Regions from separate parts of the Streptomyces sp. SS8 genome, predicted to be linked through region 2. Evidence: predicted binding sites of a transcription regulator. Region 2 holds the regulator's gene; the other holds the start of a gene.

Region 1 (15,437 bases), on a different contig from region 2:
CCGCGGATCTCGTCCGCCGTGCGGTTCGACATCACGGTGACCTCGTAGCCGTGCGACTGGAGGCCGAGCGCGAGCTGAAGACCGGACTGGCCGGCTCCGACGATGAGTATCTTCCGCATGGCGGTTCTCCCCTGGGGTGCCTGGGTGATGGGGTGCCTGGGTGTGGGGGTTCGTGGAGCGCCGGCGCGTGGAGCGCCGGCGCGGGACCGGGGGCCGCCGGTCAGGCGGGGGTGAGGTTGAGCGCGTGGCCGACGAGCGCCGTCAGCGAGTCGACGACCGTGTCCCGCTTGCGCGCGTCCATGATGACGACGGGCACGCGGTCGGGGACGGACAGCGCCTCGCGCACGTCCTCGGCCTCGTAGTACTCCGTGCCCTCGAAGTGGTTGACGGCGACGACGTAGGGCAGGGCGCAGCTCTCGAAGTAGTCGAGCGCCGGGAAGCAGTCCTCCAGCCGCCGGGTGTCGGCCATCACCACCGCGCCGATCGCGCCGCGCGCCAGGTCGTCCCACATGAACCAGAAGCGCCGCTGCCCGGGGGTGCCGAACAGGTACAGCACCAGGTCGGCGTCGAGGGTGACGCGGCCGAAGTCCATGGCGACCGTGGTCGTGGTCTTCTCGGGAGTGGCGGTGAGGTCGTCGGTGTCCTCGCTGGCCTGGGTCATCACCGCCTCGGTGGTCAGCGGTTCGATCTCGGAGACCGAGCCGACGAAGGTCGTCTTGCCCACGCCGAAGCCTCCCGCCACCACGATCTTGACGGAGATCGGGGCGCGTCCGCGCTCCTCCTGCCAGGGCTGGAGCTTCTCGGCGCTCTGTGCCGGGTCGTTCACGGCGTCCACCACGGGTCTTTCTCGGGGTCTGCTTCGGATCTGCGTCGGGTCTGCTTCGGGTCTGCGTCGGTGTCTGTGCCCGGCCTCACGCGCCGGACGGGGTACGGGAGGGCCCGTCAGAGCCTGCGGAGTCCGACCAGCACCCTCTCCAGCAGTGCGCGGTCGGGCCGGTCGTTGTCGTAGCCGGTGCCGTAGACCCGGATGCGCCCCTGGTCGGCGAGGTCGCTGAGCAGCACGCGCACCACGCCCAGCGGCATCCGCAGGCGGGCGGCGATCTCGGCGACCGAGCGCATCCGGCGGCACAGCTCGACGATGGCCCGCATCTCGGGCATCACGCGGTCGCGCAGGCCCCCCGAGGTCAGCTCCAGGCGTGCCTCGGGGGCCTCGATGGCGGCGACGAGGGTCTCCACCAGCAGGACGTGCCCGAAGCGGGTACGGCCGCCGGTCAGGGAGTAGGGGCGCACGCGCGCGGGTTTGCGTAGGGGCAGCGGGCTGTGGGAGGTCACTGGTCCAGCTCCATCGACGTGCGCAGTTCGGTGCGGAGTTCGGGGGTGAGGACGTGTCCGGCCCGGCCGACGAAGAGGGCCATGTGGTAGGCGACGACGCTCATGTCGCAGTCGGGGGCGGCGTGGACGCCGAGCAGCGAACCGTCGCTGATCGACATCACGAACAGGCTGCCCTCGTCCATCGCGACCATGGTCTGCTTGACGGTCCCGGCGTCCATCAGCTTGGAGGCGCCCCGGGTGAGGGAGCCGAGGCCGGAGACGATGGTGGCCAGGTCCGCGCCGGAGCCCCTGGGACCGCGCTCCGGCCGTCCTCCCGGCTCCCGGCGCGGGGCGGCGCCGTCCGTACGCTCCCCGGCGCCGTCCTCCTCGCGGTCCGGTCCGCCGCCGGGACCGGCGGCCCCGGTGGTCCCGGCGGTTCTGCCCGGTTCGGAGGAGAGCAGGAGCAGGCCGTCGGAGGACACCACGGCGACGGAGCGTACGCCGGGGACCTCGTCGACCAGGTTGGACAGCAGCCAGCGCAGGTTGCGTGCCTGCCTGCTGGGCGTGTGTGCGGTGGTGGGCGCGTTCACTTGCGTGCCTCCTCGACAGTGCCACCCGTGTCCGTCGCCTCCGCGCGGTCGTCCGCCGGGCCCTCGCTGCGGCCGGCTGCGACCTGCTCGGCTGCGATCTGCGCCTCCGCGTCGCGCTGGCCGTCCCTGGCGCCCTGCTGGAAGCCGCCGAGCCGTCTGCGCAGCTCCTCGGCCTTCAGTCCGCCCGTACGGGGCCGGGGTACGTCGACTCCGGTCTCCACGGTCCGCGGTGTGCGCTTGGGGAGCCCCTTGGCGGTGACGGTCCGCGGGGCGGGCGAGGTCCCGTCCTCCACGGCGGAGGCGGGGGCGGGTTCGGGGGCCGTTTCCGGAACCGTTTCCGGAGCCGCCGCCGGCGCCTCGTCCCGGGTCCGGCTGTGCTCGCGGGAGTCCTCGGGCTCGGCGTGGTGCGGGCCCGCGGCCCGGACCAGGGCGTCGCGCGCGGGGTCGGCCGCGGCCTCGCCGGCCTCCGCGGGGGCGGCGGCGCGGGCGGCCGGGGGAGGCACGGTGTCCTCGGTGATCCGGGGGATCGGCGCGGTCTCGGTGACATCGGCGGCGGCGCCCTCGCCACCCGCTCCGGTGTCCGGCGCGTCCGTGTCCGCCGCCACCGCCGGGCGTGCCCGGTCCGGGCTGGACGGCAGTGCGTTGCCGTTGGCCTCGGCCACCGTGCCCGGCAGGGGCTGCGCCGTGCCCGCGGTGGCGGTCCTGGCCCCCGCGAGGGCCCCTGGCACCGGGCGGTCGGGCAGCAGGGCGCGCGGCAGGACGGCGACCGCGGCGATGCCGCCCTGCTGCTGCTCGCGCAGCTGCACCCGTACGCCGTGCCGCGCGGCGAGCCGGGCCACCACGTACAGACCCATGCCCAGCACGTCACCGTCCTCGGGGGCGGCGAAGGCTCCGTCGGCGAGCTTGGCGTTCAGCTCGGCGAGCCGCTCGGGGGAGGAGCCGATGCCCTCGTCCTGGACGGAGAGCATGATCTCGCCGTTCTCCAGCATCCAGCCCGACAGCCGTACCTCGGCCTCCGGCGGCGAGAAGGCGGTGGCGTTGTCCACCAGTTCGGCGATCAGGTGGCTGATGTCGTCGGCGGCGGATCCGGAGACCTGGGCGTGCGGCGGCAGCGTGGCGATCTCCACCCGCTCGTAGCGCTCGATCTCGCTGATCGCGGCGCGCAGCACGTCCAGCAGCGGCACCGGCTCCAGATGGCCGGTGGTGTGCTCGGAGCCCGCCAGGAGGAGCAGGTTCTCGCTGTGGCGGCGCATCCGGGTGGCGAGGTGGTCGAGCTTGAACAGGGCGGCGAGCCGCTCCGGTTCCTTCTCCTCGTGCTCCATGGACTCGATCAGGGCCAGCTGCCGCTCCACCAGTCCCAGGGTCCGCAGTCCGAGGTGGACGAACGTGCCGTTGGAGGCGCCCTGGCGGCGCTCGGGCTCCTCGCCCCCGGCGGACTCGGCGGCCCCGCCGGCGGCCCTGGCGGACCCGTGCTCGCGCAGCAGCTTCTCGTGCTCGGCGGTCAGGGCGGTCAACCGCTCGCGCGCGGCCTCGAGTTCGGCGGCGAGCGGGGCGGTGCCGGTCTCGCGCGCGGGATCGGCGGGCCGTGTGGAGCCGGCCTCCCCGGAGCCGGCCGCGGCCTCGGCCCGGACGGCGCGCTCGTGCAGCTCGGCGGCGGTGGCCCGCAGGCGGTTGACGGCGCGTACGACGTCGGCGAACTCGTCGTTGCGGCCGGTGTACACCACCGGCTCCTCGCCCACCGGGTCGGCGGCCACCCGCTCGCCGCCGCGCCGCAGGACGGCCAGCGGCCGGGCCATCGAACGGGCGGTCTGCACGCTGATGCCGACGGCGAGCAGCAGACAGATCCCCAGCAGGGCGGCGCGCAGCTCCAGTGCCGTGACGTCGTCGTCGCGCAGCCCCTCCAGCCTCTTCACCTCGGTGGCCGCCAGCGAGGACTCCATGCTGCGCATGCGGTCCACCCGGGCGGTCAGCGCGGACACCACGCGGTCGGGGTCCAGGGAGCGGTCCTGGTGGTCCAGCCGCGGCTGGTCGGTGAGGCGGGCCAGGTAGCGCTCGGCCAGCGTCACGTCGGTGCCGGTGACGGTCCTGGCATACGCGTCGCGGTCGCCGGCCAGCGCGGTCTGGTCGAAGTCGGCGAGAGCGGCCTGCTCGCGCAGGTGCGCCTGCTGGGCGGCGGCGGTCAGACGCGGCTGCTCGCCCTCGCCCGCGAGCGCGGCCATCAGCAGACCCCGGGCGGCGGAGGCCTGTTCGACGGCGCGCCCGAGGTCGGGGAGCGCGTCGGCCGTCGCGTTCTCGGCGCGTGCGGGCAGGGCGCGGGTGGTGGCCGCGGTGATGCCGCCGAGGGACTGGATGAGCTGGGTGTACGCCTCGTACGTCTCGACGGCGCCGCCCGCACCGGCCACGGCCCGCTGACGGGTGTCGGGGAAGGCGTCGAGCAGCCTGCGTATGTCGGCGGGGGCGTCGGCGCTCAGCTCCCGGATGGCGCGGTCCACCCGGGCGCGCTCCCGCTCGGAGAGCCCCTCGCCGTCCTTGGTGGTGCGGCCCGCGGCGATGTGGCGGACGACGGCGTCGCGCTCGTCGGCCAGGGCGTGGGAGAGCGAGACCGCGCGGCGGCCCAGGTCGGCGCGGTCGACCAGCCGCTGGGCGTCGGTCAGATCGCGCGAGGCCGTGGCCACCGAGGGCGCGCCCGCGGCGAGTACGGCGGCGGCGCACAGCACGACGGAGGCGAGGAGTCTGTTGCGCACCCGCGCCCTGCGCCCGGTGGGGGGCGGTGCGGAGGCTGTGCCGTCCTGGCGGTCCTGCCGGCTGCTCCGGTGTCGCTTCTTCCCCACCCGTGCTCGCAATCTCGTTCCGCCGTCCCGGACCAGTCCGGGACGCGACAGTCCAATGTGTGCGGCAGGGGACCGTATCCCGTCCGATCACGGCTGCCCGCGGCGGCCGACGTTTCCATCGCCGCGGCGGACACGGAGGCGGTCCCCCTGCCGGGCCACTCGAAGGAGTGAACATCACGGGGGAGTTGCCGAACAACTCCGATGCCGCGAACGGTTCGGCCACACACCGGTCAGGGGTTGGAAATCCGCCCGGCCTTTTGGCAATATTCGCGCCCGCCGTTTCGCGGAAACTCCGATTCCGGCAGAACTCCGGCGAAGAACCCGCAGGTCGTGACAGTGGTTCAGACCTGTTTTCGGCCCATCGTCCATCCCTGTCGGCGGCACCCGGCCCGCGCCCCCTTCCGGCCCCCTCCGGCACACTGGCGCGCATGCGGATCGAGATGGCGAGCGAGCCCGGCAGCCCCCAGGTCCCCAACGAGGACTACGCGTCGGTAGCCCTACCTGCGGCGGGAAGGGGCGGGGCGCTGGTGGTGCTGGACGGCGTGACCCCGCCCCCGGAGGACACCGGGTGCGCGCACGACGTGCCGTGGTACGTGGCCCGGCTGGGCGGGACACTGCTCGAACTGTCCGGTTCGCGACGGGATATGACGCTCAGGGAGTGCCTGGCCTCCGCCATCGGCCGGACCGCCTCCGCCCACGGGTCGGGGTGTGACCTTTCTCACTCCCGAACTCCGCAGGCAACGGTGGTGCTGGCCCGCTGGGACGACTCGGCCGTCGAGCATCTGGTGCTCTCCGACTCGGCGCTGCTGGTGGAGGGCGCGGACGGGGCGGTGACGCCCGTTCTCGACCCCCGGCTGGACGGGCTGCGGCCCGCCGCGCGGGCGCTGCCCCCGGCCGAGCGGGCCGCGTATCTGGAGTCCCTGCGCAACGCCGAGGGCGGTTTCTTCACCGCGGCGGCCGATCCGTCGGTGGCCGGACGCGCGGTGGTGGGTTCGGCACCCCGCGAACGGGTTCGCGCGCTGGCCGCGTTGAGCGACGGCGTCACGCGCTGGACGGACACCTTCCGCCTGGGCGACTGGACCGAGCTGATGGCGGTGCTCCGCAAGGAGGGGCCCCGGTCGCTGATCGGGCGGGTGCGCACCGCCGAGTCGGCCGACCGCGCCGGCACGGCCTTCCCGCGCGGCAAGACGCACGACGACGCCACGGCCGTGCTGGTGGAGTTCTAGCCGGCTCCCCGGCGTCACCGTCCCCACCGGCCGGTGACGCCCGGAAGCCGTTTCACCGGCGGGCGGACGAACCCGCCCGCTCAGACCGCGACCGGCAGGTCCGCCCCGGCGGGGGCCAGGGCCAGTTCCAGCACCCGGCGGATGTCCGAGACCGGGTGGACCTCCAGCTTGCGCAGCACCTCCTCGGGCACGTCGTCCAGGTCCGGCTCGTTCCGCTCGGGGATGACCACCGTGGTGATCCCGGCGCGGTGGGCGGCCAGCAGCTTCTGCTTCACCCCGCCGACCGGCAGGACGCGGCCGGTCAGCGACACCTCACCGGTCATCGCCACCTCCGGGCGGACCCGGCGGCCCGACAGCAGCGAGGCCAGCGCGGTCGTCATGGTGACGCCCGCGCTCGGCCCGTCCTTGGGCACCGCGCCCGCCGGGACGTGGAGGTGGACGCCGCGGTCCTTCAGACCGCCCACTGGCAACTCCAGTTCCGCGCCTCGCGAGCGCAGGTAGGACAGGGCGATGTGCGCGGACTCCTTCATCACCTCGCCCAGCTGCCCGGTCAGCGTCAGACCGGAGCCGCCCGTCTCCGGGTCGGCCAGCGACGCCTCGACGTAGAGGACGTCCCCGCCCGCGCCGGTGACGGCCAGTCCGGTGGCCACTCCGGGGACGGCGGTGCGCCGCCCGGCCGGGTCCTGGGCGGACTCCGGGATGTGGTGGGGGCGGCCGATCAGGGCGCGCAGGTCGTCCGCGCCGACGGTGAACGGCAGTTCGCGCTCCCCCAGTTCGTGCTGGGCCGCGATCTTGCGCAGCAGCCGCGCCACGGACCGCTCCAGGTCGCGCACCCCCGCCTCGCGGGTGTACTCGCCGGCCAGCCTGCGCAGCGCGTCCTCCTCCAGCGCCACCTCGCCGTCCTCCAGCCCGGCGCGCTCGCGCTGGCGGGGCACCAGGTGGTCGCGGGCGATGACGACCTTCTCGTCCTCGGTGTAGCCGTCCAGCCGCACCAGCTCCATGCGGTCCAGCAGGGGCTGGGGGATGGACTCCAGGACGTTTGCGGTGGCCAGGAACACCACGTCGGACAGGTCGAGTTCGACCTCCAGGTAGTGGTCGCGGAAGGTGTGGTTCTGCGCGGGGTCCAGCACCTCCAGCAGGGCGGCGGCCGGGTCGCCGCGGAAGTCGCTGCCGACCTTGTCGATCTCGTCGAGCAGCACGACCGGGTTCATCGAGCCGGCCTCCTTGACGGCCCGCACGATCCGGCCCGGCATCGCGCCGACGTAGGTGCGGCGGTGGCCGCGGATCTCGGCCTCGTCGCGCACCCCGCCGAGCGCGACGCGGACGAACTTCCGCCCCATCGCCCGGGCCACGGACTCTCCCAGGGAGGTCTTGCCGACTCCGGGCGGCCCGACCAGGGCCAGCACCGCGCCGCCCCGGCGTCCCCCCACCACGCCCATGCCCCGTTCGGCCCGGCGCTTGCGGACGGCCAGGTACTCGGTGATGCGCTCCTTGACGTCCTCCAGGCCGGCGTGGTCGGCGTCCAGGACGGCGCGGGCGCCGGCGATGTCGTAGGCGTCCTCGGTCCGCTCGTTCCACGGCATCTCCAGGACGGTGTCCAGCCAGGTGCGGATCCAGCCGCTCTCGGGACTCTGCTCGGGGACGCGCTCCAGGCGGTCGGCCTCCTTCAGGGCGGCCTCGCGGACCTTCGGCGGCAGGTCGGCGGCCTCCACCCGGGCGCGGTGGTCGTCACCCTCGCCCTCCGCCTGTCCGCTCAGCCCGGCCAGCTCCTTGCGGACGGCCTCCAGCTGGCGGCGGAGCAGGAACTCGCGCTGCTGTCTGTCCACGCCCTCCTGGACGTCCTTGGCGATGGCCTCGGCGACGTCCTGCTCGGCTAGGTGGTCGCGCAGCCAGGTGACGGCCAGCCTCAGCCGCTCCACCGGGTCGGTGGTCTCCAGCAGCCTGACCCGCTGCCCGGAGCCGAGGAAGGGGCTGTAGCCGGAGTTGTCGGCGAGCTGCCCGGGGTCGTCGATCTGCTGGACGCGGTCCACGACCTGCCAGGCGCCGCGCCTGCGCAGCCAGCTGGTGGCCAGCGCCTTGTACTCCCTGACGAGTTCGGCGACGGCGCCGGGCAGCGGATCGGGGACGCTCTCCTCGATCTCGGTGCCCTCCACCCACAGGGCGGCGCCCGGCCCGGTGGTGCCCGCGCCGATCCGCACCCGGCTCACACCCCGGAGCAGGGCACCGGGGTCGCCGTCGGCCAGCCGGCCGACCTGCTCCACGCGGCCGAGCACCCCGATGCCCGCGTAGGAGCCGTCGATGCGCGGCACGAGCAGCACCCGGGGCTTCTCCCCCTTGCCGTCCTTGCCGCCGGGGCCGCCGGGGCCGCCGGAACCGGGCGCGCCGTCCTCGGCGGCGGACTGGGCGGCCTCCACCGCGGCCCGCACCTCGGCGTCGGACAGGTCCAGCGGCACCACCATCCCGGGCAGCACCACCTCGTCGTCGAGCGGCAGCACGGGCAGGGTGAGCGTTGCGGGCGACAGAGCCATGATCTCTCCCTCGGCAGACAAGTTGAGCTGAGGTGACTCAACACCTGTTCAATGCCCGGGAGGCGCGCCGTGTTCCCCGTCACGTGTTCGCTGCGAGCGATCACCGCGCCCACCGGCCCCTCCGCCGCGCTCCGCCCGCCACCGGCAGGATGGTCGGCATGACGGCCGACACGCAGAACCCGCACCCCCCGTACCTCCCGTACGAGGCGGCGGCCGGCCGCGGGGCCGGCGCCCCCCTCGTCCTGGACCGCCGCGACGGCCCCCACGGCGAGGTGGTGCTGCGGCGGCACGGCGAGCTGCTGCAGATCATCGCCAACGGCTGCTTCCTGATGGACACCTCCGACGGCCGCTCCGAGCGCCTGCTGGTGCGGACCGCGCTCGAGGAGCTGGACGCCGGCGGCGGCCGGCCCTCCCCGGCCGTGCTGATCGGCGGGCTGGGCGTCGGCTTCTCGCTGGCCGAGGCGGCGGCCGAGCCGCGCTGGGGGCGGATCACGGTGGTCGAGCGGGAGGAGGCGGTGATCGACTGGCACCGCGACGGCCCGCTCGGCGAGATCTCCCGCGGCGCGCTGGCCGATCCCCGGGTGCGGATCGTCCGCGACGACCTCCTGGCGCACCTGACCGGCGGCGGCCCCGGGAGCGGCCCCGACGGCGGTGAACCGTACGACGCGCTGTGCCTGGACGTCGACAACGGTCCCGACTGGACGGTCACCGAGGACAACGGCTCGCTCTACACGCCCGCCGGGCTCGCCGCCTGCGCGCGGCGGCTCGCCCCGGGCGGGGTGCTGGCCGTGTGGTCCGCGCAGCCGTCCCGGGCGTTCGGCGAAGCGCTCCGGAATGCCGGGTTCACGCGGGTGCGCACCGAAGAGGTGCCCGTCGCCCGAGGCGTCCCGGACGTGGTGCACCTCGCCACCCGACCGGCGTAGCGCAGCGCACACGCGCCCTTTACGCTCTAGCGAGAAACCGAGCGGTAGGGCGAGACGTATGGACCACAGGAACACCACGCAGTCCCACGGCGGCACCGCCGCCGCGGCGGCCACCCCGGGCGCCCAGCGCCGGATCCTGGTCGTGGAGGACGACCCGACCATCACCGAGGCGGTCGCCGCCCGGCTGCGCGCCGAGGGCTTCCAGGTCCGCACCGCCGGGGACGGCCCGGCGGCGGTGGAGGCGGCCGAGGCGTGGCAGCCCGACCTGCTGGTGCTGGACGTGATGCTGCCGGGCTTCGACGGCCTGGAGGTCTGCCGCCGGGTGCAGGCGCAGCGGCCGGTCCCGGTGCTGATGCTCACCGCCCGGGACGACGAGACCGACATGCTGGTCGGCCTGGGCGTCGGTGCGGACGACTACATGACCAAGCCCTTCTCCATGCGGGAGCTGGTCGCGCGCGCCCACGTCCTGCTGCGCCGCGTGGAACGGGCCACGATCGCCGCGTCCTCCCCCCGCTCGGGCACGCTGCGGCTGGGCGAGCTGGAGATCGACAACGCCCAGCGCCGGGTGCGGGTGTCCGGCCGGGACGTCCACCTCACCCCGACCGAGTTCGACCTGCTGGTCTGCCTGGCCAACTCCCCCCGCGCGGTGCTCTCGCGCGAACAGCTCCTGGCCGAGGTGTGGGACTGGGCGGACGCCTCGGGCACGCGCACGGTCGACAGCCACATCAAGGCGCTGCGCCGGAAGATCGGCGCGGAGCGGATACGCACCGTCCACGGCGTCGGCTACGCGCTGGAGGCTCCCGCCCCGGCCCCCGACTGGACATGAGCGCGGCGGGCGCGGGCCGCCGCCGGCGCTCCCTGTGGAACCGGTTCTGGGAGGGCGTGCGCCCCGTGGACCCGTTCCGCTCCGTGAAGGCCGCGCTGGGCGCGCTGGTGATCGTCACGGTGGCCATCACCACCTTGCTGACCATCGTCGCGGTCCACTCGGCCATCGAGCTGCGGGTGATCGCCCTGCTCGCGGTGATCGCCTCGCTGGTGGTCACCCAGTTCGTGGCGCACGGGCTGGCCGCGCCGCTGGACGAGATGACGGACGCCGCCCGCTGGATGGCGCGCGGCGACTACAGCCGGCGGGTCCGTGTCGACCGCCGCGACGAGCTGGGCGAGCTGGCCGGCACCTTCAACAGCATGGCCGCCGACCTGGAGGCCGCCGACCGGCACCGCAAGGAGCTGGTGGCCAACGTCTCGCACGAGCTGCGCACCCCGATCGCGGCGCTGCGCGCGGTGCTGGAGAACGTGGTGGACGGGGTATCCGAGGCCGATCCGGCGACGATGGACATCGCGCTGCGGCAGACCGAGCGCCTGGGCCGCCTGGTGGAGCACCTGCTGGATCTGTCCAGGCTCGACAACGGCGTGGTGCCGCTGCACTCGCGCCGCTTCGAGGTGTGGCCCTATCTGGCGGGCGTGCTCAAGGAGGCCAACATGACCAAGGGTCAGGGGCACTCCCGCACCGATGTCCACCTCCATCTGGAGGTGACCCCCTCGGACATGGTCGCGTACGCCGACACCGAGCGGCTGCACCAGGTGGTCGCCAACCTGATCGACAACGCCGTCAAGCACAGTCCGCCCCACGGCCGGGTGACGGTGCGGGCACGTCCGGGCCGGGCGCCGCTGAGCCTGGAGCTGGAGGTGCTGGACGAGGGCCCGGGCATCCCGGAGGCGGACCGCGCCAGGGTCTTCGAGCGCTTCGGCCGCTCCGCGCCGGCCGAGGGCAAGGACGGCGGCACGGGGCTGGGGCTGGCCATCGCGCGCTGGGCGGTGGATCTGCACGGAGGACGGATCGGGGTGGCCGAATCCCCGCGCGGCTGCCGGATCCTCGTCACCCTTCCCGGCGATACGTCCAAACTGGAGTTGACGTAGGCTCGAAGCAGCCGCGAGGTGAGGGAGCGAGGCAGGGGCCACTCCCTGGGGCGCGCCTTCCCTGAAGCAGTCGAACCATGTTCGTTTCCCGCCAAAGAAAGCGCCGAAACGCGCCTGTGGATGTGACTTAGGCGACGCAAACACCATGCCGACTGCACCGAACGGCGCAGGGAGCGTAGCCTTTATTTCTGCTGTCCACCCACACAGGTAAGCGGAAGAGGGCGGTTGCCGCCGTGTCGCCACAGGCCCCCAAGACTTCGAGTTCTCCCAGGACCGACCAGGACGGGCAGGGCAAGAGTCCTGCCGCCGGTTTCGGTGCCAACGAGTGGCTCGTCGACGAGATCTACCAGCAGTACCTCCAGGACCCGAACTCAGTGGACCGGGCCTGGTGGGACTTCTTCGCCGACTACAAGCCGGGACAGGCCGCCGGAGGTGCCGCGGCCCCCAGCGCGTCGAAGCCCGCGGGTGAGCCCCAGGCGTCCCAGGCCCCCCGGCCCCAGCAGACGGCGCCCGCCGCGAAGGCCCCCGCGTCCGAGCCCGCCGCGAAGCCCGCTCCCGCCGGGAGCGAGCCGGCGGCGAAGCCCGCCGCCAAGGCCGCGCCTCCCAGGAGCGAGCCCGCCGAGGCCGAGACCGCCGAGGGCGGGGACGGCCGGGCGGCCGGACCGGAGTACGTGCCGCTGCGCGGCCCGTCCGCCGCGGTAGCCCGGAACATGAACGCCTCGCTGGAGCTGCCCACCGCCACGTCGGTGCGCGCGATCCCGGTGAAGCTGCTCATCGACAACCGCATCGTCATCAACAACCACCTCAAGCGCGCCCGCGGCGGCAAGGTGTCCTTCACGCACCTCATCGGCTACGCCATGGTGCAGGCGCTCAAGGCGATGCCGTCGATGAACCACTCCTACACCGAGAAGGACGGCAAGCCGACGCTGGTCAAGCCCGACCACGTCAACCTCGGCCTGGCCATCGACCTGGTCAAGCCCAACGGCGACCGCCAGCTCGTGGTGGCCGCCATCAAGAAGGCCGAGACGCTGACCTTCTTCGAGTTCTGGCAGGCCTACGAGGACATCGTGCGCCGCGCCCGGAACAACAAGCTGACGATGGAGGACTTCTCCGGCGTCACCGCGTCGCTGACCAACCCCGGCGGCATCGGCACCGTCCACTCGGTGCCGCGCCTGATGCCCGGCCAGGGCCTGATCATCGGCGTCGGCGCGATGGAGTACCCGGCGGAGTTCCAGGGCACCTCGCAGGACACCCTGAACAAGCTGGGCGTCTCCAAGGTCATGACGCTGACCAGCACCTACGACCATCGTGTGATCCAGGGTGCCGCCTCCGGCGAGTTCCTGCGGATCATGCACCAGCTGCTGCTCGGCGAGAACGACTTCTACGACGAGATCTTCAAGGCGCTGCGCATCCCCTACGAGCCGGTGCGCTGGCTGCGCGACATCGACGTCTCCCACGACGACGACGTCACCAAGGCCGCCCGCGTCTTCGACCTGATCCACTCCTACCGGGTCCGCGGCCACGTCATGGCCGACACCGACCCGCTGGAGTACGAGCAGCGCAAGCACCCCGACCTGGACATCACCGAGCACGGGCTCACCCTGTGGGACCTGGAGCGGGAGTTCGCGGTCGGCGGCTTCGCCGGCAAGTCCCTGATGAAGCTGCGCGACATCCTGGGCGTGCTGCGCGACTCGTACTGCCGCACCACCGGCATCGAGTACATGCACATCCAGGACCCCAAGCAGCGCAAGTGGATCCAGGACCGCGTCGAGCGCCCGCACTCCTCCCTGGAGCGCGACGAGCAGCTGCGCATCCTGCGCAGGCTGAACGCCGCCGAGGCGTTCGAGGTCTTCCTGCAGACCAAGTACGTGGGCCAGAAGCGCTTCTCGCTGGAGGGCGGCGAGTCCGTCATCCCGATGCTGGACGCCGTGCTCGACGCCGCCGCCGAGGCGCGTCTGGACGAGGTCGTCGTCGGCATGGCCCACCGCGGCCGCCTCAACGTGCTGGCCAACATCGTGGGCAAGTCCTACGCCCAGATCTTCCGCGAGTTCGAGGGCAACCTCGACCCGAAGTCGATGCACGGCTCCGGCGACGTGAAGTACCACCTGGGCGCCGAGGGCACCTTCACCGGCCTGGACGGCGAGGAGATCAAGGTCTCCCTCACCGCCAACCCCTCCCACCTGGAGGCCGTGGACCCGGTCGTGGAGGGCGTGGCCCGCGCCAAGCAGGACATCATCGGCAAGGGCGGCACGGACTTCACCGTCCTGCCCGTACAGCTGCACGGCGACGCGGCCTTCGCGGGCCAGGGCGTGGTGGCCGAGACGCTGAACATGTCGCAGCTGCGCGGCTACCGCACCGGCGGCACCGTGCACGTGGTCATCAACAACCAGGTCGGCTTCACCGCCCCGCCGGAGTCGGCGCGCTCCTCGATGTACGCCACGGACGTGGCGCGGATGATCGAGGCGCCGGTCTTCCACGTCAACGGCGACGACCCGGAGGCCTGCGTGCGCGTGGCGCGGCTGGCCTTCGAGTTCCGCCAGGCGTTCAACAAGGACGTGGTGATCGACCTCATCTGCTACCGCCGCCGCGGTCACAACGAGGCCGACAACCCGCACTTCACCCAGCCGCTGATGTACAACCTGATCGACAAGAAGCGCTCGGTGCGCAAGCTCTACACCGAGTCGCTGATCGGCCGGGGCGACATCACGCTGGAGGAGGCCGAGCAGGCGCTCCAGGACTTCCAGGGGCAGCTGGAGAAGGTCTTCACCGAGGTCCGCGACGCCACCAGCCAGCCGGCCCCGGCGGAGGTTCCGGTCCCGCAGGCGGAGTTCCCGGTCTCGGTGGACACCGGCGTCAGCTCGGAGGTCCTCAAGCGGATCGCCGAGTCCCAGGTCAACATCCCCGAGCGGATCACCGTCCACCCCAGGCTGCTGCCGCAGCTCCAGCGCCGCGCGGCGATGGTGGAGGAGGACAGGATCGACTGGGCGATGGGCGAGACGCTCGCCGTCGGCTCGCTGCTGATGGAGGGCACCCCCGTCCGGCTGGCCGGCCAGGACTCCCGCCGCGGCACCTTCGGCCAGCGCCACGCGGTGCTGGTGGACCGGGAGACCGGCGAGGACTACACCCCGCTGCTGTATCTGTCCGAGGACCAGGCCCGCTTCAACGTCTACGACTCGCTGCTGAGCGAGTACGCGGCGATGGGCTTCGAGTACGGCTACTCCCTGGCCCGCCCCGAGGCGCTGGTGATGTGGGAGGCGCAGTTCGGCGACTTCGTCAACGGCGCGCAGACGGTCGTGGACGAGTTCATCTCCTCGGCCGAGCAGAAGTGGGGCCAGACCTCCGGCGTCACGCTGCTGCTGCCGCACGGCTACGAGGGCCAGGGCCCGGACCACTCCTCGGCCCGGATCGAGCGCTTCCTCCAGCTGTGCGCGCAGAACAGCATGACGGTCGCGGCGCCGACCCTGCCGTCGAACTACTTCCACCTGCTGCGCTGGCAGGTGCACAACCCGCACCACAAGCCGCTGATCGTCTTCACCCCGAAGTCGATGCTCCGGCTCAAGGCGGCGACCTCGAAGGCGGCGGAGTTCACCTCCGGCGGCTTCCGCCCGGTGATCGGCGACGCCTCGGTGGACCCGGCCCAGGTGCGCAAGGTCGTCTTCTGCTCCGGCAAGGTCTACTACGACCTCGCCGCCGAGCGGAGCAAGCGGGGCGTGACCGACACCGCGATCATCCGGCTGGAGCGGCTGTACCCGCTGCCCAGCAAGGAGATCCAGGCCGAGATGGCCCGCTACTCCGGAGCCTCGACGATCGTGTGGGCGCAGGAGGAGCCGGCGAACCAGGGCGCGTGGCCGTTCATCGCGCTCAACCTGGTGGACCACCTCGACCTGTTCATCGGCTCGGGGAAGGCCCCGAACGCGGACCGGCTGCGCCGGGTCTCGCGTCCGTCGTCCTCGTCCCCGGCGGTGGGTTCCGCCAAGCGCCACCAGGCCGAGCAGCAGCAGCTGGTCAACGAGGTCTTCGACCTCTGAGCCGGCGAGGCCGGCGAAAGGGCCTGCGGGCGGCCCGCCGCCGCCCGCAGGCCCCGTGGGGCCCGTACCGTCACCTCGACGGT
Region 2 (15,437 bases):
CATCGGCCGCGCCCGGGACCACGGCGAACTGGTCGGCGGCTTCAAGTCGGTGGCCGAGTCGCTGGAGACGGTCGTGGCGAAGATGGGCCTGCAGCAGTTCGGGAAGGAGGGCGAGGCCTTCGACCCGACGGTGCACGAGGCGCTGATGCACTCGTACTCGCCCGACGTCACCGAGACGACGTGCGTGCAGATCCTGCAGCCCGGGTATCGCATCGGCGAGCGCACCATCCGGCCCGCGCGGGTCGGCGTAGCCGAGCCCCAGCCGGGCGCGCAGCCCGGCAAGGGCGAGGACCAGCAGGCGGAGACGGCAGCTGATGAGGAGAGCGGTGGCCCCGAGCAGGGCTGACGCGAGGGAAGACCGGGAGGAGGGACGCCGGGGATGAGTACCAAGGACTTCGTGGAGAAGGACTACTACAAGGTCCTCGGCGTCCCCAAGGACGCCACCGAGGCGGAGATCAAGAAGGCGTACCGGAAGCTCGCCCGCGAGTTCCACCCGGACGCCAACAAGGGCGACGCCCGGGCCGAGGAGCGCTTCAAGGAGGTCTCCGAGGCCCATGACGTCCTGGGCGATCCCAAGCGCCGCAAGGAGTACGACGAGGCCCGCGCGCTCTTCGGCGCCGGCGGTTTCCGCGCCGGCCCGGGGGCGGGCGGCCCCGGCGGCTTCAACTTCGACCTGGGCGACCTCTTCGGAGGCGCCCAGGGCGGCGGCGCCCCCGGGGCGGGCGGCTTCGGCGGCGGCCTCGGGGACGTCTTCGGCGGGCTGTTCGGCCGGAGCGGCGGCGCGGGCACACGTACCCAGCCGCGCCGCGGCCAGGACGTCGAGTCCGAGGTGACGCTCAGCTTCACCGAGGCGGTGGACGGGGCCACGGTCCCGCTGCGGATGTCCAGCTCGGCGGCGTGCAAGGCATGCGCGGGCACCGGCGACAAGAACGGCACCCCCAGGGTCTGCCCGACCTGCGTCGGCACCGGCCAGGTCAGCCGCGGCGGCGGAGGCGGGTTCTCGCTCACCGACCCGTGCGTGGACTGCAGGGGCCGGGGCCTGATCGCCCAGGACCCGTGCGAGGTCTGCAAGGGCAGCGGCCGGGCCACCAGCTCGCGCACCATGCAGGTCCGCATCCCCGCCGGGGTGTCCGACGGCCAGCGCATCCGGCTGCGGGGCAAGGGCGCGCCGGGCGAGCGCGGCGGCCCGAACGGCGATCTGTACGTCGTGGTGCACGTCGAGCCGCATCCGGTGTTCGGCCGCAAGGGCGACAACCTGACCGTCACCGTGCCCGTCACCTTCACGGAGGCGGCGCTCGGCGGCGAGATCAAGGTGCCCACCCTGGGCGGCCCGCCGGTCACCCTGAGGCTTCCCGCCGGCACGCCGAGCGGCCGGACGATGCGCGCCCGCGGAAAAGGGGCGGTGCGCAAGGATGGCACCAGGGGCGATCTGTTGGTCACCATAGAGGTGACGGTCCCGAGGGAGCTGAGCGACAAGGCGAGGGACCTGCTGGAGTCCTACCGTGACGCGACCGCGGGCGAGGACCCGCGGGCGGCGCTGTTCAAGGCCGCGAAGGGAGACTGACCGATATGGACGGCTACGGCCGCGGACGACAGGGCCAGGGACGGGGGCGCGCCAACCCGTACGAGCTGACGGACGAGTCACCGGTCTACGTCATCTCCGTGGCGGCACAGCTCTCCGGGCTCCACCCGCAGACGCTGCGGCAGTACGACCGGCTCGGTCTCGTCTCCCCCGACCGCACCGCCGGGCGCGGCCGCCGCTACTCGGCGCGGGACATCCAGCTCCTGCGCCAGGTGCAGCGGCTGTCGCAGGACGAGGGCATCAACCTCGCGGGCATCAAGCGCATCATCGAGCTGGAGAACCAGGTCGCGGCCCTCCAGACCAAGGTGGCCGAGCTCCAGCAGGCGGTGGAGGGCGCGGCGGTGGCCATGCGCCAGCGCGAGGCGCAGGTGCACGCCTCCTACCGCCGCGACCTGGTGCCCTACCACGACGTGCGGCAGTCCAGCGCGCTGGTGGTCTGGCGGCCTCAGCGCTCCGCCGACTGACCTTCGCCCCGCGGTGCGCCGGGACCCCGGCGCCCCCGAGGCCTGCTCTCCGGCCCGGCCGGTCCTCCGGCCGGGCCGGAGGCGTTCGCGGGCCCGGCGGGGCCGGGTGCGCGGCGGTGTGGGGCCGGCGTGGGGCCGTCCGGCGTACACATGCGTCCGTCCGGGTCCGCCCGAACGGACGCTCCGTGTCACCCGTCCGGCGGTGTGCGGATGGCATGCCGGGATGGGAGGGGCGCAGCGTGAGGGCATGGACAGGATACGTGCCGTCATAGCCGCTTTCGTGACCGTCACGACCTCCGCCGCGCTGCTGGGGGCCGCTCCCCTGGGCGTCCCCGCGGTCGATCCGGTGTCCGGCGCCGCGGCCGTTCGCACAACGGCCGACGGGGCCGGCACCCCCCGGGCGCCCTGGCCCGGCGGTACGGTGCGGACCGTCGGGAAGCTCATCGGGACCTATCCGGACGGGCAGCTGCTGGCCTGCTCCGGCGCAGTCGTGGACGCCCCCAACGGAAGCGTCGTCGTCACCGCCGCGCACTGCGTCCACAACCCCGGCGAGGCCCGCTGGAAGCATGCCTGGTTCGTCCCCGCCTACGACCGCCACGGCACCGCGAACGCCGCCCGGGCCGGCTGGCGGGTGGAGTCGGTGCACCTGGAGTCCGCCTGGAAGCGGGGGAGGCTGCCGCAGGCCCTGCCGTACGACTACGCCTTCCTGAAGGTGGAGAAGAAGGACGGGCGGACGATCCAGGAGGCGGTCGGCGCCAACCGGCTGGACTTCGAGCCCGTCGAGCCGGCCGAGCGCACCGTGGCCCTCGGCTACCCGGCCACCGAGCCGTACGACGGCGAGACGCTCGCCCACTGCGCGGGCACGCCCACCCTGCTGACCGAGCGGGACACCCGGCAGCCGAACGTGGGCGGGCTGCTGCTGGAGTCCTGCGACCTGACCCAGGGGTCCAGCGGCGGGCCGTGGCTGCGGGACTACGACGCCGCGAGCCAGTCCGGCACGGTGGTGGCCGTGATGTCGGTCGGCGACGACCGGGGCCGGGTGCTGGGCCGCCCCTTCCCGGCCGAGGCGCGCCGGCTGCTCCAGGCGGCGGGCGGGTCCGGCGGCTGAGCCGCGCGGCACCCGCCGGCCCGCGCCCGGCCGGCCCACGAGCCGACGCCGTCCCGCCCGATGTGCGACCGGGCGGGACGGCGTCCTGCCGTACGCGGGCACGTGTGCGGGTGCGGGCCGGGGGGACCGGAGGGGCGGGGGACGGGTCAGAGGGACGGGACGGTGCCCATCGCCCGGTCCAGGGCGATCTCGATCAGCACCCGCTCCGGGTTGGGCGCGGGGGTGCGCCCGTACCGCTCGGCGTAGCGGGCGACCGCGTCCGCGATCGCGCCCGCGTCGGTGCGCACCGAGGCGGTGCCCTCCAGGGTGGCCCAGCGCCCCCGGTCCACCTGGCAGACGGCGGCCCGGGCGCCCCCGGGCCTCCCCGCGGCGGCCAGGACGTTGGCGACCTTGGTGCTGGTGCGGCGGGTGATGACCCGTGCCAGACCGGCCCCGGGGTCGTAGGTGACCCCGACGGGCACCACATGGGGAGTGCCGTCGGGGCGGAGCGTGGTCAGGGTGCACAGATGCCGCTCACGCCAGAAGGCGAGGTACGCGTCGTCCGGGTGCCTTGGGTCCCGCCGGGATTCACTGGCCATGCTCCGGAAACTATCCCGGCGGCACTCCCGTTCACGCCTTGAGTGGAATAGACTCAACTTACTGCATGCTGATGTGTGCAGAGTTGGCGACAGGAGGAGGAGCACGCACCCGTGGACGCCGAGCTGACCAACAGGAGCCGGGACGCGATCAGCGCGGCCAACAACCGCGCCCTCACCGGGGGCCACCCCGACATCACCCCGGCGCATCTGCTGCTGGCCCTGCTGGAGGGCCAGGACAACGAGAACATCCAGGACCTGCTCGCGGCGGTCGACGCCGACCAGGCCGCCCTGCGCTCGGCCGCCGAGCGGCTGCTGGGCTCGCTGCCCAGCGTGCAGGGCTCCACCGTCGCCAAGCCGCAGCCCGACCGCGACCTGATGGCCGTCCTCGCCGACGCCTCCCGGCGGGCGAAGGAGCTGGGCGACGCCTACGTCTCCACCGAGCACCTGCTCATCGGCCTGGCGGCCAGGGGCGGCCAGGCCGGCAGGCTGCTCACCGAGCAGGGGGCTACCGCCGAGAAGCTGCTCACCGCCTTCGAGACCTCCCGCGGCGGCCAGCGCGTCACCACCGCCGACCCCGAGGGCACCTACAAGGCCCTGGAGAAGTTCGGCACCGACCTGACCGCCGCGGCGCGCGAGGGCCGGCTCGACCCCGTCATCGGCCGCGACCAGGAGATCCGCCGCGTGGTGCAGGTGCTCTCGCGGCGCACCAAGAACAACCCGGTCCTCATCGGCGAGCCCGGCGTCGGCAAGACCGCGGTCGTCGAGGGCCTGGCGCAGCGGATCGTCAAGGGCGACGTCCCCGAGTCGCTGAAGAACAAGCGCCTGGTCGCCCTCGACCTGGGCGCGATGGTGGCCGGGGCCAAGTACCGCGGCGAGTTCGAGGAGCGGCTCAAGGCCGTCCTGGGCGAGATCAAGTCCAGCGACGGGCGGATCGTCACCTTCATCGACGAGCTCCACACCGTCGTCGGCGCGGGCGCCGGCGGCGACTCGGCGATGGACGCGGGCAACATGCTCAAGCCCATGCTGGCCCGCGGCGAGCTGCGCATGGTCGGCGCCACCACGCTGGACGAGTACCGCGAGCGGATCGAGAAGGACCCGGCCCTGGAGCGCCGCTTCCAGCAGGTGCTGGTCGCCGAGCCCACCGTCGAGGACACCATCGCCATCCTGCGCGGCCTCAAGGGCCGCTACGAGGCGCACCACAAGGTGCAGATCGCCGACGGCGCGCTGGTGGCCGCCGCCGCCCTGTCCGACCGCTACATCACCTCCCGCTTCCTGCCGGACAAGGCCATCGACCTGGTCGACGAGGCCGCCTCCCGGCTGCGCATGGAGATCGACTCCTCGCCCGTGGAGATCGACGAGCTCCAGCGCGCCGTGGACCGGCTGAAGATGGAGGAGCTGGCGCTGGCGGGCGAGAGCGACGAGAGCTCCCGGGAGCGGCTGGAGCGGCTGCGCCGCGAACTGGCCGACCGCGAGGAGGAGCTGCGGGGGCTGACCGCCCGCTGGGAGAAGGAGAAGCAGGGCCTCAACCGTGTCGGCGAGCTGAAGGAGAGGCTCGACGAGGTGCGCGGCCAGGCCGAGCGCGCTCAGCGCGACGGCGACTTCGAGACCGCCTCCAAGCTGCTGTACGGCGAGATCCCCACCCTGGAACGCGAGCTGGAGGAGGCCTCGGCCGCCGAGCGGGAGCAGGAGACGAGCAAGGACACCATGGTCAAGGAGGAGGTCGGCTCGGACGACATCGCCGACGTCGTCGCCTCCTGGACCGGCATCCCCGCCGGGCGGCTGCTGGAGGGCGAGACAAGGAAGCTGCTGCGCATGGAGGAGGAGCTGGGCAGGCGGCTGATCGGCCAGGGCGAGGCCGTGCGCGCCGTCTCCGACGCCGTACGCCGCTCCCGCGCCGGGGTCGCCGACCCCGACCGGCCCACGGGCTCGTTCATGTTCCTCGGCCCCACCGGCGTCGGCAAGACCGAGCTGGCCAAGGCACTCGCCGACTTCCTCTTCGACGACGAGCGGGCCATGGTCCGCATCGACATGAGCGAGTACGGCGAGAAGCACTCGGTCGCCCGGCTGGTCGGCGCGCCCCCCGGCTACGTCGGCTACGAGGAGGGCGGCCAGCTCACCGAGGCCGTGCGGCGGCGCCCGTACAGCGTGGTGCTGCTGGACGAGGTGGAGAAGGCCCACCACGAGGTCTTCGACATCCTGCTCCAGGTGCTCGACGACGGGCGGCTGACCGACGGGCAGGGGCGGACGGTGGACTTCCGCAACACCATCCTCGTCCTCACCTCCAACCTCGGCAGCCAGTTCCTGATGGACCCGCTCGCCAAGGAGGAGGAGAAGCGGGAGAAGGTCATGGCGAGCGTCCGCTCCGCCTTCCGGCCGGAGTTCCTCAACCGGCTGGACGATCTGGTGATCTTCTCCGCGCTCAGCGGCGAGGAGCTGCGCAGCATCGCCCGGCTCCAGATCGGCGCCCTGGCCCGGCGCCTGTCCGACCGCCGCCTCGCCCTCGACGTCTCCGACGCGGCCCTGGACTGGCTGGCGGTCGAGGGCAACGACCCGGCCTACGGCGCCCGGCCGCTGCGCCGCCTGGTCCAGACGGCCATCGGCGACCGGCTCGCCCGCGCGATCCTGGCCGGCGAGGTCCGCGACGGCGACACCGTCCGCGTGGACGTCGCCCTGGAGGAGGAGGGGCTGGCCGTCACCCCGGTGCGGTGACCACGACGCCGTGACAGGCGGTGCCCGGCGGCTCCTGGGCCGCCGGGCACCGTCACGCATGCGTGACGCCGGGGAAGGGAACCCCCGTGCGGTCGGACGATCATGTCAGTCCGACGGGCGAGCGGTGAAGTCCGGGCTTGCCAGGACGGGGCCGGGGTGGGGGAGGATGGCAGGAATCGTATGAAGGGAAATCCACGGTGACTATCGACCCGTCCTCGATCCCGAACTTCGGGGGCCAGCAGCCCGAACAGCAGCCGACGGGGCCTGCCGGGCCCGTCATCCCGGACCAGGACCTGGTCAAGCAGCTCCTCGACCAGATGGAGCTGAAGTACGTCGTCGACGACGAGGGTGACCTCGCGGCGCCGTGGGAGGAGTTCCGCACCTACTTCATGTTCCGCGGCGAGAAGGAGCAGCAGGTCTTCTCCGTCCGGACGTTCTACGACCGTCCCCACTCCATCGAGGACAAGACCCGCCTGCTGGAGCTGATCGACGACTGGAACCGCCGCACCCTGTGGCCGAAGGTCTACAGCCACACGCACGACGACGGCACGGTCCGCCTGATCGGCGAGGCCCAGATGCTGGTCGGCGTCGGCGTCTCGCTGGAGCACTTCGTCTCCAGCACGGTGAGCTGGATCCGCGCCTCGGTCGAGTTCGACCGCTGGCTCGTGGAGCAGCTCGGCCTGGCCAAGGACGTCGAGGAGTCCGACGGTGAGGGTGAGGGCTGACCTCTCCGCCCCCCACACGAGGCCCCGCGCGGCCCCGGTGCACGGCACGCTTCGCGTCCGCCGCGCCGGGGCCGCCGCGCGTCCGGCGCCCTGAGGGCCGGGGCGCCGCCGGTGCGTGGGTCCGGCGGTACGCGGCCCCGGCCCGCCGCCGGCCGTCAGGAGGCGGCCCGGGGGCCGTTCGGGCCCGGACCCGGGGCCGGGGTCAGCGCGCCCAGGCGCTCCACCGCCTCCCGCAGCACCTCCTCGCGTTTGCAGAACGCGAAGCGCACGAAGTGCGCGCCTTCCTCCGCGTGGTCGTAGAAGACCGCGTTGGGCACGGCGACGACGCCGCAGCGCTCGGGCAGGGCGCGGCAGAAGGCCACACCGTCGCTCTCGCCCAGGGCGCGGATGTCGGTGGTGACGAAGTAGGTGCCGGCCGGGCGGAAGACCTCGAAGCCCGCCCGGGCCAGGCCGTCCGCGAGCAGGTCCCGCTTGGCGCGCAGGTCCTCGCGCAGCCCGGTGTAGTACGAGTCGGGCAGGGCGAGGGCCTCGGCGACCGCGTACTGGAAGGGGCCGGCCGATACGTACGTCAGGTACTGCTTGGCCGAGCGCACCGCCGACACCAGCTCCGGTGTGCCCGTCACCCAGCCGACCTTCCAGCCGGTGAAGGAGAAGGTCTTGCCGGCGGAGGAGATGGAGACGGTGCGCTCGCGCATCCCCGGCAGGGAGGCGATGGGGATGTGCTCGCCGTCGAAGACCAGGTGCTCGTAGACCTCGTCGGTGACCACCAGCAGGTCCCGCTCCACCGCCAGCGCGGCGATCTCCGTCAGCTCCTCGCGGGTGAGGACGGTGCCGGTGGGGTTGTGCGGGGTGTTCAGCAGGAGCAGCCGGGTGCGGCCGGTGACGGCGTCGCGCAGCTCGTCGAGGTCCAGGCGGTACGCCGGCCCGGTGCCGGGGGAGGGCCGCAGGGTGACGGGGACGCGGGTGCCGCCGGCCATGGCGACGCAGGCCGCGTAGGAGTCGTAGTACGGCTCCAGCGCGATCACCTCGTCGCCCGGCTCCACCAGGGCCAGCAGGGCGGCGGCGATCGCCTCGGTGGCCCCGGCGGTGACCAGGACCTCGGTGTCGGGGTCGTACTCCAGGCCGTAAAAGCGCCGCTGGTGGCCGGCGATCGCGTCGCGCAGCTCGGGGACGCCGGGGCCGGGCGGGTACTGGTTGCCGCGGCTCTCCCGCAGGGCGCGCACGGCGGCCTCGCGGACCTGTTCGGGCCCGTCGGTGTCGGGGAAGCCCTGGCCCAGGTTGATCGATCCGGTCCGGACGGCCAGCGCCGACATCTCGGCGAAGACCGTCGTGCCGAACCCGGCCAGGCGGCGGTTGAGCAGCGGTCGTCCGGTGGAGGTCATGGCGGCCATCCTCCGCCCGGCACCCGGCTTCCTCAACTCCCCCCGCCCGTGCTTTGCTGCGGACGTCGTGACGGCGGCCCCGGTGGGGGCGCGGGAGAGGGGTGTCGTGATGGGGTGGTTGGCCGGCGGTCTCGCCGTGTTCCTGTTGCTGCTGGTCCTGGCGGTGGTCGTTCCTGCCCTGCGGGGCGGGCGCCGGACGTCCGGGGGCCGCCGGGGCGGTTCGTCCGGGGACGGTGACGGCGGCTGGTGGGGGGACGGCGGTTCGGACGGCGGTTCGGGCGACTCGGGTGGCGGGTGCGGCGGAGGAGGCGGAGGGGACTGAGCGGCGCCGGGCCGGCCCCGGCGGGGCGGCGCCCGGTGACCACCCGAAGCTCTGGACTTCCTCAACTCCGCTTTGACGCGGGCGGCGCGGGGGGATCGTGACTCCAGACCCGCACGGGGGGTGTGCGGGCACGGGGGACACGAGGGGACATGAGGGGGATGCCATGACGGCGGTCGTCATCATCTGCATGGTCGTGGTCCTGGCGCTGGCCGTGATGGCGGTCGGCGCGGTCACGAGAGGGAGCCGCCGCACCCGGCGGAGCACCGGCACGGGAGCGCCGGGGGTGTGGATCGGGGCCGGCGGCGGTTCGCACGACGGCGGTTTCCACGGCGGTGATTCGCACGACGGCGGTTCGTCGTGCGGTGGCGGTGGCGGTGGATGCGGTGGTGGCGGCGGGGGATGTGGAGGCGGCTGACGCTGTTCACCCGTACGGCGGTTGCAGTTCAACGGGGAGAACATCTGACCTGCTAGGCCCCCGCTGGTATGGAAAACAGACGAAGGTGAGTAAAAAGCCTGTAGGAGCCGCACATTCCGTGATTCGGTGACTGATGTACCCGGACTTCACGTGGGCGCGAGCCGGCGGCAGGCAGTATCCCTGCCCCCTTCGGGGTCCTGTTCCAGGGGCCGAGCCGGTCTGCCCTCACAGCGTTGCGGAGCCGACCCATGCTCACCGATCTCAAGACCCCGTACACAGACACCCGCGCCGGTGACCTCGCCTGGGCACTCGGGCGCGAACCCATGCCGGCCCTGGCGAAGCTGGATCTCGAACTCGAGGGAACAGCGGTCCAGCTGAGACTTCTCGGCGCTTCCCACCAGGTGCTGCTCGCGGACGAGGGCGGCATCTTCTGCTCGGAGACCGTGGCGTGCATCCCCGGCAGCAGGACACCGCTGCCGCTGGGGGTGTCGAAGCGGATGGACGACCGGGAGTACGCGTTCGCGGCGCGCGTCGAGACGCTCTCCGACGGCTCCTTCGCGGGGCGCGCCCAGGAGTTGCTCGCGCTCGTCGCGGACCACCCGCACGGGTTGGCCGGCACCTTCCCCGGCAGCCCGAACGCCTTCACCGCCCTGCTGGTCCAGCGGCGCGGCTGCCAGACGCACTGGCGGACCTGGCACGCCTACCCGCAGGAGCGGCGGCTCGTCGTGACCCACACCAGGGTGGGGGCGCGCGTACGGGAACCGGAGCGGGCGGGCGTGTGACCCCGGCGCGACCCGTGCGGGGCGTACGCGGGTGCGCGCCGCACGCTCCCGCTCCGCCGTGCGCCCCCGGCGCGCTCCGCGCCCCCGCCGGGGCGTACGCGCCGCACACGGGATCAAGGGGTGCCGGTTCGCGCACACGTACGGTTCATTGCACCTGTGTGGGTGACAGGACTCGCGGGAGGCGTCCCGTAGCGTTCCCGGCATGATCGAAATGCCCGCTTCCGTGCCGGCGGGGACGTCGGGGCCCGCGCCGCCGCGGGAGGAGCCGCCACGGGCCCCGTCGCAGGCGTCACCGCGGGAGCAGGAGCCGGCGAGGGAACGGGAACGGGAACGGCCGCAGGAACTCGTACGGCTGCCCGTGCCACCCGGGACCGGGCGCCTCCTCGTCCTCGCCGCGGTCTTCGTCTGCGCCGCCTGCGGTCTCGTCTACGAACTCGAACTCGTCGCCCTCGGCTCCCATCTGGCCGGCGACTCCGTCACCCACACCTCCGTCGTGCTGTCGGTGATGGTCTTCGCCATGGGCCTGGGATCGCTGCTCGCCAAGCGTCTGCGCACCCGCGCCGCGGCCGGGTTCGGGATCGTCGAGGCGCTGCTGGCGCTGGTCGGCGGAGGATCGGCGATGGCGCTGTACGCCTACTTCGCCTGGGTCGGCGGCTCGCTGGCGGTGCTGATCGGCTTCTCGCTGGTCATCGGGGTCCTCATCGGCGCCGAGATGCCGCTGCTGATGACCCTCATCCAGCGGATCCGGAAACAGGACGCCGGCGGCGCGGTCGCCGATCTGTTCGCCGCGGACTACGTGGGCGCCCTCGCCGGCGGACTCGCCTTCCCCTTCCTGCTCCTCCCGCTGATGGGCCAGCTCCCCGGAGCCCTGGTGGTCGGGACGGTGAACGCCGTCGCGGGCGGAGTGCTGGTGCTGTGGCTGTTCCGCGGCGACCTGTCGCCCCGCTCGCGCCGCACCCTGCTGCTCGTCAACGCACTGGTGGTGGCACTGCTGGTCACCGGGGTCGCCGTCGTCGACTCCTTCGAGCAGGCCGCGCGCCGGGCGGTGTACGGCGGTGAGGTGCGGACGGTGCGGAACACCGCCGTACAGGAGATCGTGCTCACCGAGGGCGTCCGGCACTCCGGCGGGAGCGAGCCGACCGGTTTCGGGATGTTCCTCGACGGTCGGCTGCGGGTGTGCGGCGGGGACGAGCGGCGCTACCACGAGGCGCTGGTCCACCCCGCGATGGCGGCGGGCCCGCACGGCAGGGTGCTGGTCCTGGGCGGCGGCGACGGACTGGCCCTGCGCGAGGTACTGCGCCATCCGGGGGTGGAGTCGGCGACGGTGGTGGAGCTCGACCCGGGCGTAGTGGAGCTGGCCCGCACCGATCCGGTGCTGGGCCGCCTCAACCGCCGTTCGCTGGACGACCCGCGGGTGCGGGTGGAGACGGGGGACGCCTTCGACTGGCTGCGCTCCTGGCCGGACTCCGGCCGGCCGCCGTACGACGTGATCGTCTCCGATCTGCCCGACCCCGGAGCCTCGGACAGCTCCCGGCTGTACTCGCAGGAGTTCTTCGGGCTGGCCGCGCGGGCCCTGTCGGAGCGGGGGCGGCTGGCGGTGCACGCGGGACCGGCCGGGGAACGCCCCCGCACGTACTGGACGGTGGAGACCACACTGCGGACCGCGGGCCTGCGCACCGCCCCCTACACGGTGGACGGGCGGCTGTCCGGCCTCCCCGCCGGCTCCGGCCGCCCGCAGGGGCGCGAGGGCACGGCCGCGGGAGGCCGGGACGGGCCCGGCGACAGGCCCGGCGACTGGGGCTTCGTGCTGGCGGCGCACGGCGCTCCACCGCCGCTCGCCCTCGGGCCGGGCGGTCCGGCCCCGCGCGCCTTCGGCGCGGCGGACCTGCGCCGAGCCGCGGCTCGCGCGGAGCAGAACCGTATCGCCGGCCTGCGGCCCTCCACCCTGACGCACCCCCGCTACCGGGACTGAGCGACGCGCCCGGGCGGGGGAACCCGGCACCCGGGAGCGAGGGGCGCGCGGAGTACGACGTGCCGACGCCCGTACGGAGCGGGCACTGGCGGGGGAGGTACTGGGTAGGCTCCGCCCCATGGAGCATGAGGTGTACGTTCCGTTCACTGCCGCGGCCGTGCGGGCGGCGCTCGCCGAGCCGGAGCGCGCCGTGCGCTGTGTGCCGGGGCTCCAGCCCGACGGCCTGGAACCCGAGGCCCCGGACACGATGCCCGCCGGAGGCGGCGCGGTCGTCCGGGGGCGGCTGCGGGTGCGGATCGGGGGCTCCAGCATCACCTACCGCGGCAGCCTGCGTCTGACGTACGACGCGGACGGCGAGGGTGGTGAGGGCGGTGTCTGCGCGATCCGCGCGGAGGGTGCGGAGGCCCGGGGCGACGGCTCGGTGGAGCTGGCCCTGACGATCGTGCCGCGCCCGGCCGACGACGGCGAGGGCACCGTGCTCGTCTGCACCGGGAAGCTGCGCGGCGACGGCCGGATCACGGAGTTCGAGGAGAAGCAGCGTTCCGCCGCCGGCCGTCGGCTGCTGGACCGCTTCGGCGGTGAACTGGCCGCCGGCATGGCGGCCGACCCGGTCTCCCCGGTGGACGCCGCCGGTACGGTCGCCGCGCCCGGCGGGATCGGCGAGCCCGACGACAACGAACCCGTGATCCCGGGTATCCCCGCGCCCGAGACGCCCGGTTCGGCCGATGCCAGGAACAGTGCGGGCGCCGGGAACGGCAGAGGTACCGCAGGCGCGGGAAGCGCCGAGGGAGCGGGAGGGCCGGAGGAGCCCGGCGCCCCGGACGCCCCGGGCGCCCCGGGCGCCCCGGACGAGGAGGCCCGGGGCCGGGGGGTCTTCGACGTCGAGGTTCCGCCCTCCTCGCTCGACCCGTCGAGCCAGGAGGGTTTCGGCGGGGAGTTCGAGGGCGGCGGACTCGAGGGCGGTCTGGGCGACGACCTCGTCGACGAACTGGACGAGGAGTCGCGTTCCGCCGCCGAGGCGGCCCACGCCCGCCGGACGATGATCGGGCGCAGCGCCGAGGAGGTCGACCACGCCCCGCCGCGCGGCCGCTACGCCCCCCTGCCCCCGCCGGAGGAGGTCTCCCCGGCCGCGGCGGTGCTGCGCTGGGCCGCTCCGGCGGCGGCGCTGGCGGTGGCCTCGGCGGTCGTGGTGGGCCGCGTGCTGCGGCGACGGCGTTGAAGATCGCGGTTACCGCAGGCCGTCGCGGTTAAGGTCATGGATGTGACTCTCCATGACGCCCAAGACACAGACAGCGGAGTCCGTCTGCGAGCCGGCGGCACCGAGGTGACCGTCGACCCGGCCCGCGGCTGCCGGATCTCCTCCCTGCGCATCGACGGTACGGAGGTGCTGAGGCAGGGGTTGCGGTACGGCGCGTTCGTGATGGTGCCCTGGTGCGGGCGGACCCGGCAGGGGCGGTTCCTCAACGGCGGCGAGCGGTACCAGCTCCCCGTGACCGCCGGGGAGCACGCCATCCACGGCACCGTGCGGGCCGCTCCCTGGCACACGGTCCGCAGCGACGGGCGGACCGCCTCCTTCTACCGCGACCTCACCGACCCCTGGCCCTGGCCGGGCCGGGTGACGCAGGTGGTGGAGCTGGCCGAGGACGGCGGCGCGCTCACCCTCACACTGGGTGTGGAGACGGCCGGGGACTCCTTCCCCGCGCAGGCCGGCTGGCACCCCTGGTTCCTGCGCAACCTCGGGCAGGGCGGGCAGGACGTGGAACTGGACTTCGCTCCCGCCTGGCAGGAGGAGCGGGGCGAGGACCACATCCCCACCGGTCGCCGCATCGAACCGCGCCCGGGGCCCTGGGACGACTGCTTCGGCATGCCGGACGGGGTGGACGTGACACTGACCTGGCCGGGTGAGCTGGAGTTGAAGGTCGCCAGCCGCGCCGAGTGGGTGGTCGTCTACGACGAGCAGCCCGAGGCCGTCTGCGTGGAGCCGCAGACCGGCCCGCCGGACGGGCTCAACTCCCACCCCCGCCTGGTCACACCCATCGATCCGCTGGAGGTCTCCACGGTCTGGTCGTGGCGCAGGCCGGCGTAGGGCCGGGGCCGGGGCCGAGGGGAGCGGCGCGGAGGCGGCGCGGGGCTGGCTTAGGCTCATCGGCATGAGCGACGCGCGCGAGAAGCTTCTGCAGCAGATCAAGGGCAAGGCCGTGGTCCACGGCAGGGTGACCCTCTCCTCCGGCAAGGAGGCCGACTACTACGTGGACCTCCGCCGGATCACCCTGGACGCCGAGGCGGCTCCGCTGGTCGGGCAGGTGCTGCTCGACCTGACCGCCGACGTCGAGTACGACGCGGTGGGCGGCCTGACCCTGGGCGCCGACCCGGTGGCCGCCGCGATGCTGCACGCCGCCGCCGCACGCGGCCGGAAGCTGGACGCGTTCGTCGTCCGCAAGGCGGGCAAGGCCCATGGCCTTCAGCGCCGGATCGAGGGACCGGACGTGGCCGGCCGCCGGGTGCTGGCGGTCGAGGACACCTCCACCACGGGCGGCTCGGTCCTCACGGCGGTCGAGGCGCTGCGGGAGGCCGGTGCGGAGGTCGTGGGCGTGGCGGTCATCGTCGAGCGCGGTGCGGCCCCGGCGATCGAGAAGGCGGGGCTGCCGTACTACCAGGCGTACGGGCTGGAGGACCTGGACCTGTCCTGAACCCGCCTCCGCCGTCCCCCCTGGCTCCGGCCCCGGTTCCGGCCCCGCGCAAACCTCGCGGGGCGACCGGAGAGGTCCGTGAGAGTCACTGTTTCACGTGAAACGGTGACTCTCTGTGGCCCGGCCGGCGGTGCGGGGGCGACCCCCGGCAGGCCCTCGGCCGGTCCCCGGCCGGGCCGTGGTGGGCGAACCGGCCCCTCCGGGGGCTCCCGTCCCGTCCCCCGGACGCGGGGGTGGAGCAATCTCACACGTCTGGGAGGATGGGGACGACGATGACGTCGTTCCGTTGACCCACACCAGAGCCTTAGAGCTTCGCAAACCATCAAGGAGCGGACAGATGCCCATCGCAACCCCCGAGGTCTACAACGAGATGCTCGACAGGGCGAAGGCAGGCAGGTTCGCCTACCCCGCCATCAACGTGACCTCGACGCAGACGCTGCACGCCGCGCTGCGCGGTTTCGCCGAGGCGGAGAGCGACGGCATCATCCAGATCTCCACCGGCGGTGCCGAGTTCCTGGGCGGCCAGTACAGCAAGGACATGGTGACCGGTGCGGTCGCGCTGGCCGAGTTCGCGCACATCGTCGCCGAGAAGTACCCGGTCAACGTCGCGCTGCACACCGACCACTGCCCCAAGGGCAAGCTGGACGGCTATGTGCGCCCGCTGCTGGAGCTCTCCCGCAAGCGCGTCGAGGCGGGCATGAACCCGCT

Evidence for each region. Region 2 encodes HspR, which represses chaperone genes until heat shock. Its sites were predicted from a motif close to TTGAGNNNNNNNNNCTCAA; they were not measured.
Region 1: a site for HspR is predicted at 8,509-8,527, ahead of lon (endopeptidase La). Genes of this name have one in related genera too.

The regions. Positions count from the first base shown of each region.
Region 1 covers NZ_JBSVCZ010000006.1:113,979-129,415, forward strand. The annotation lists gene ACW69E_RS08250 (styrene monooxygenase/indole monooxygenase family protein) at 1-119, opposite strand, end outside; gene ACW69E_RS08255 (GTP-binding protein) at 221-838, opposite strand; gene ACW69E_RS08260 (DUF742 domain-containing protein) at 943-1,332, opposite strand; gene ACW69E_RS08265 (roadblock/LC7 domain-containing protein) at 1,329-1,901, opposite strand; gene ACW69E_RS08270 (nitrate- and nitrite sensing domain-containing protein) at 1,898-4,732, opposite strand; gene ACW69E_RS08275 (hypothetical protein) at 5,161-5,958, shown strand; gene lon (endopeptidase La) at 6,039-8,486, opposite strand; gene ACW69E_RS08285 (spermidine synthase) at 8,636-9,409, shown strand; gene ACW69E_RS08290 (response regulator transcription factor) at 9,468-10,235, shown strand; gene ACW69E_RS08295 (HAMP domain-containing sensor histidine kinase) at 10,232-11,326, shown strand; gene ACW69E_RS08300 (multifunctional oxoglutarate decarboxylase/oxoglutarate dehydrogenase thiamine pyrophosphate-binding subunit/dihydrolipoyllysine-residue succinyltransferase subunit) at 11,560-15,354, shown strand.
Region 2 covers NZ_JBSVCZ010000021.1:393-15,829, forward strand. The annotation lists gene grpE (nucleotide exchange factor GrpE) at 1-346, shown strand, start outside; gene dnaJ (molecular chaperone DnaJ) at 380-1,564, shown strand; gene ACW69E_RS19715 (heat shock protein transcriptional repressor HspR) at 1,570-2,046, shown strand; gene ACW69E_RS19720 (trypsin-like serine peptidase) at 2,294-3,154, shown strand; gene ACW69E_RS19725 (pyridoxamine 5'-phosphate oxidase family protein) at 3,301-3,732, opposite strand; gene clpB (ATP-dependent chaperone ClpB) at 3,844-6,441, shown strand; gene ACW69E_RS19735 (YbjN domain-containing protein) at 6,639-7,166, shown strand; gene ACW69E_RS19740 (pyridoxal phosphate-dependent aminotransferase) at 7,322-8,557, opposite strand; gene ACW69E_RS19745 (hypothetical protein) at 9,034-9,285, shown strand; gene ACW69E_RS19750 (DUF2617 family protein) at 9,534-10,067, shown strand; gene ACW69E_RS19755 (polyamine aminopropyltransferase) at 10,270-12,039, shown strand; gene ACW69E_RS19760 (hypothetical protein) at 12,158-13,258, shown strand; gene ACW69E_RS19765 (aldose epimerase family protein) at 13,295-14,125, shown strand; gene pyrE (orotate phosphoribosyltransferase) at 14,190-14,729, shown strand; gene fbaA (class II fructose-bisphosphate aldolase) at 15,067-15,437, shown strand, end outside.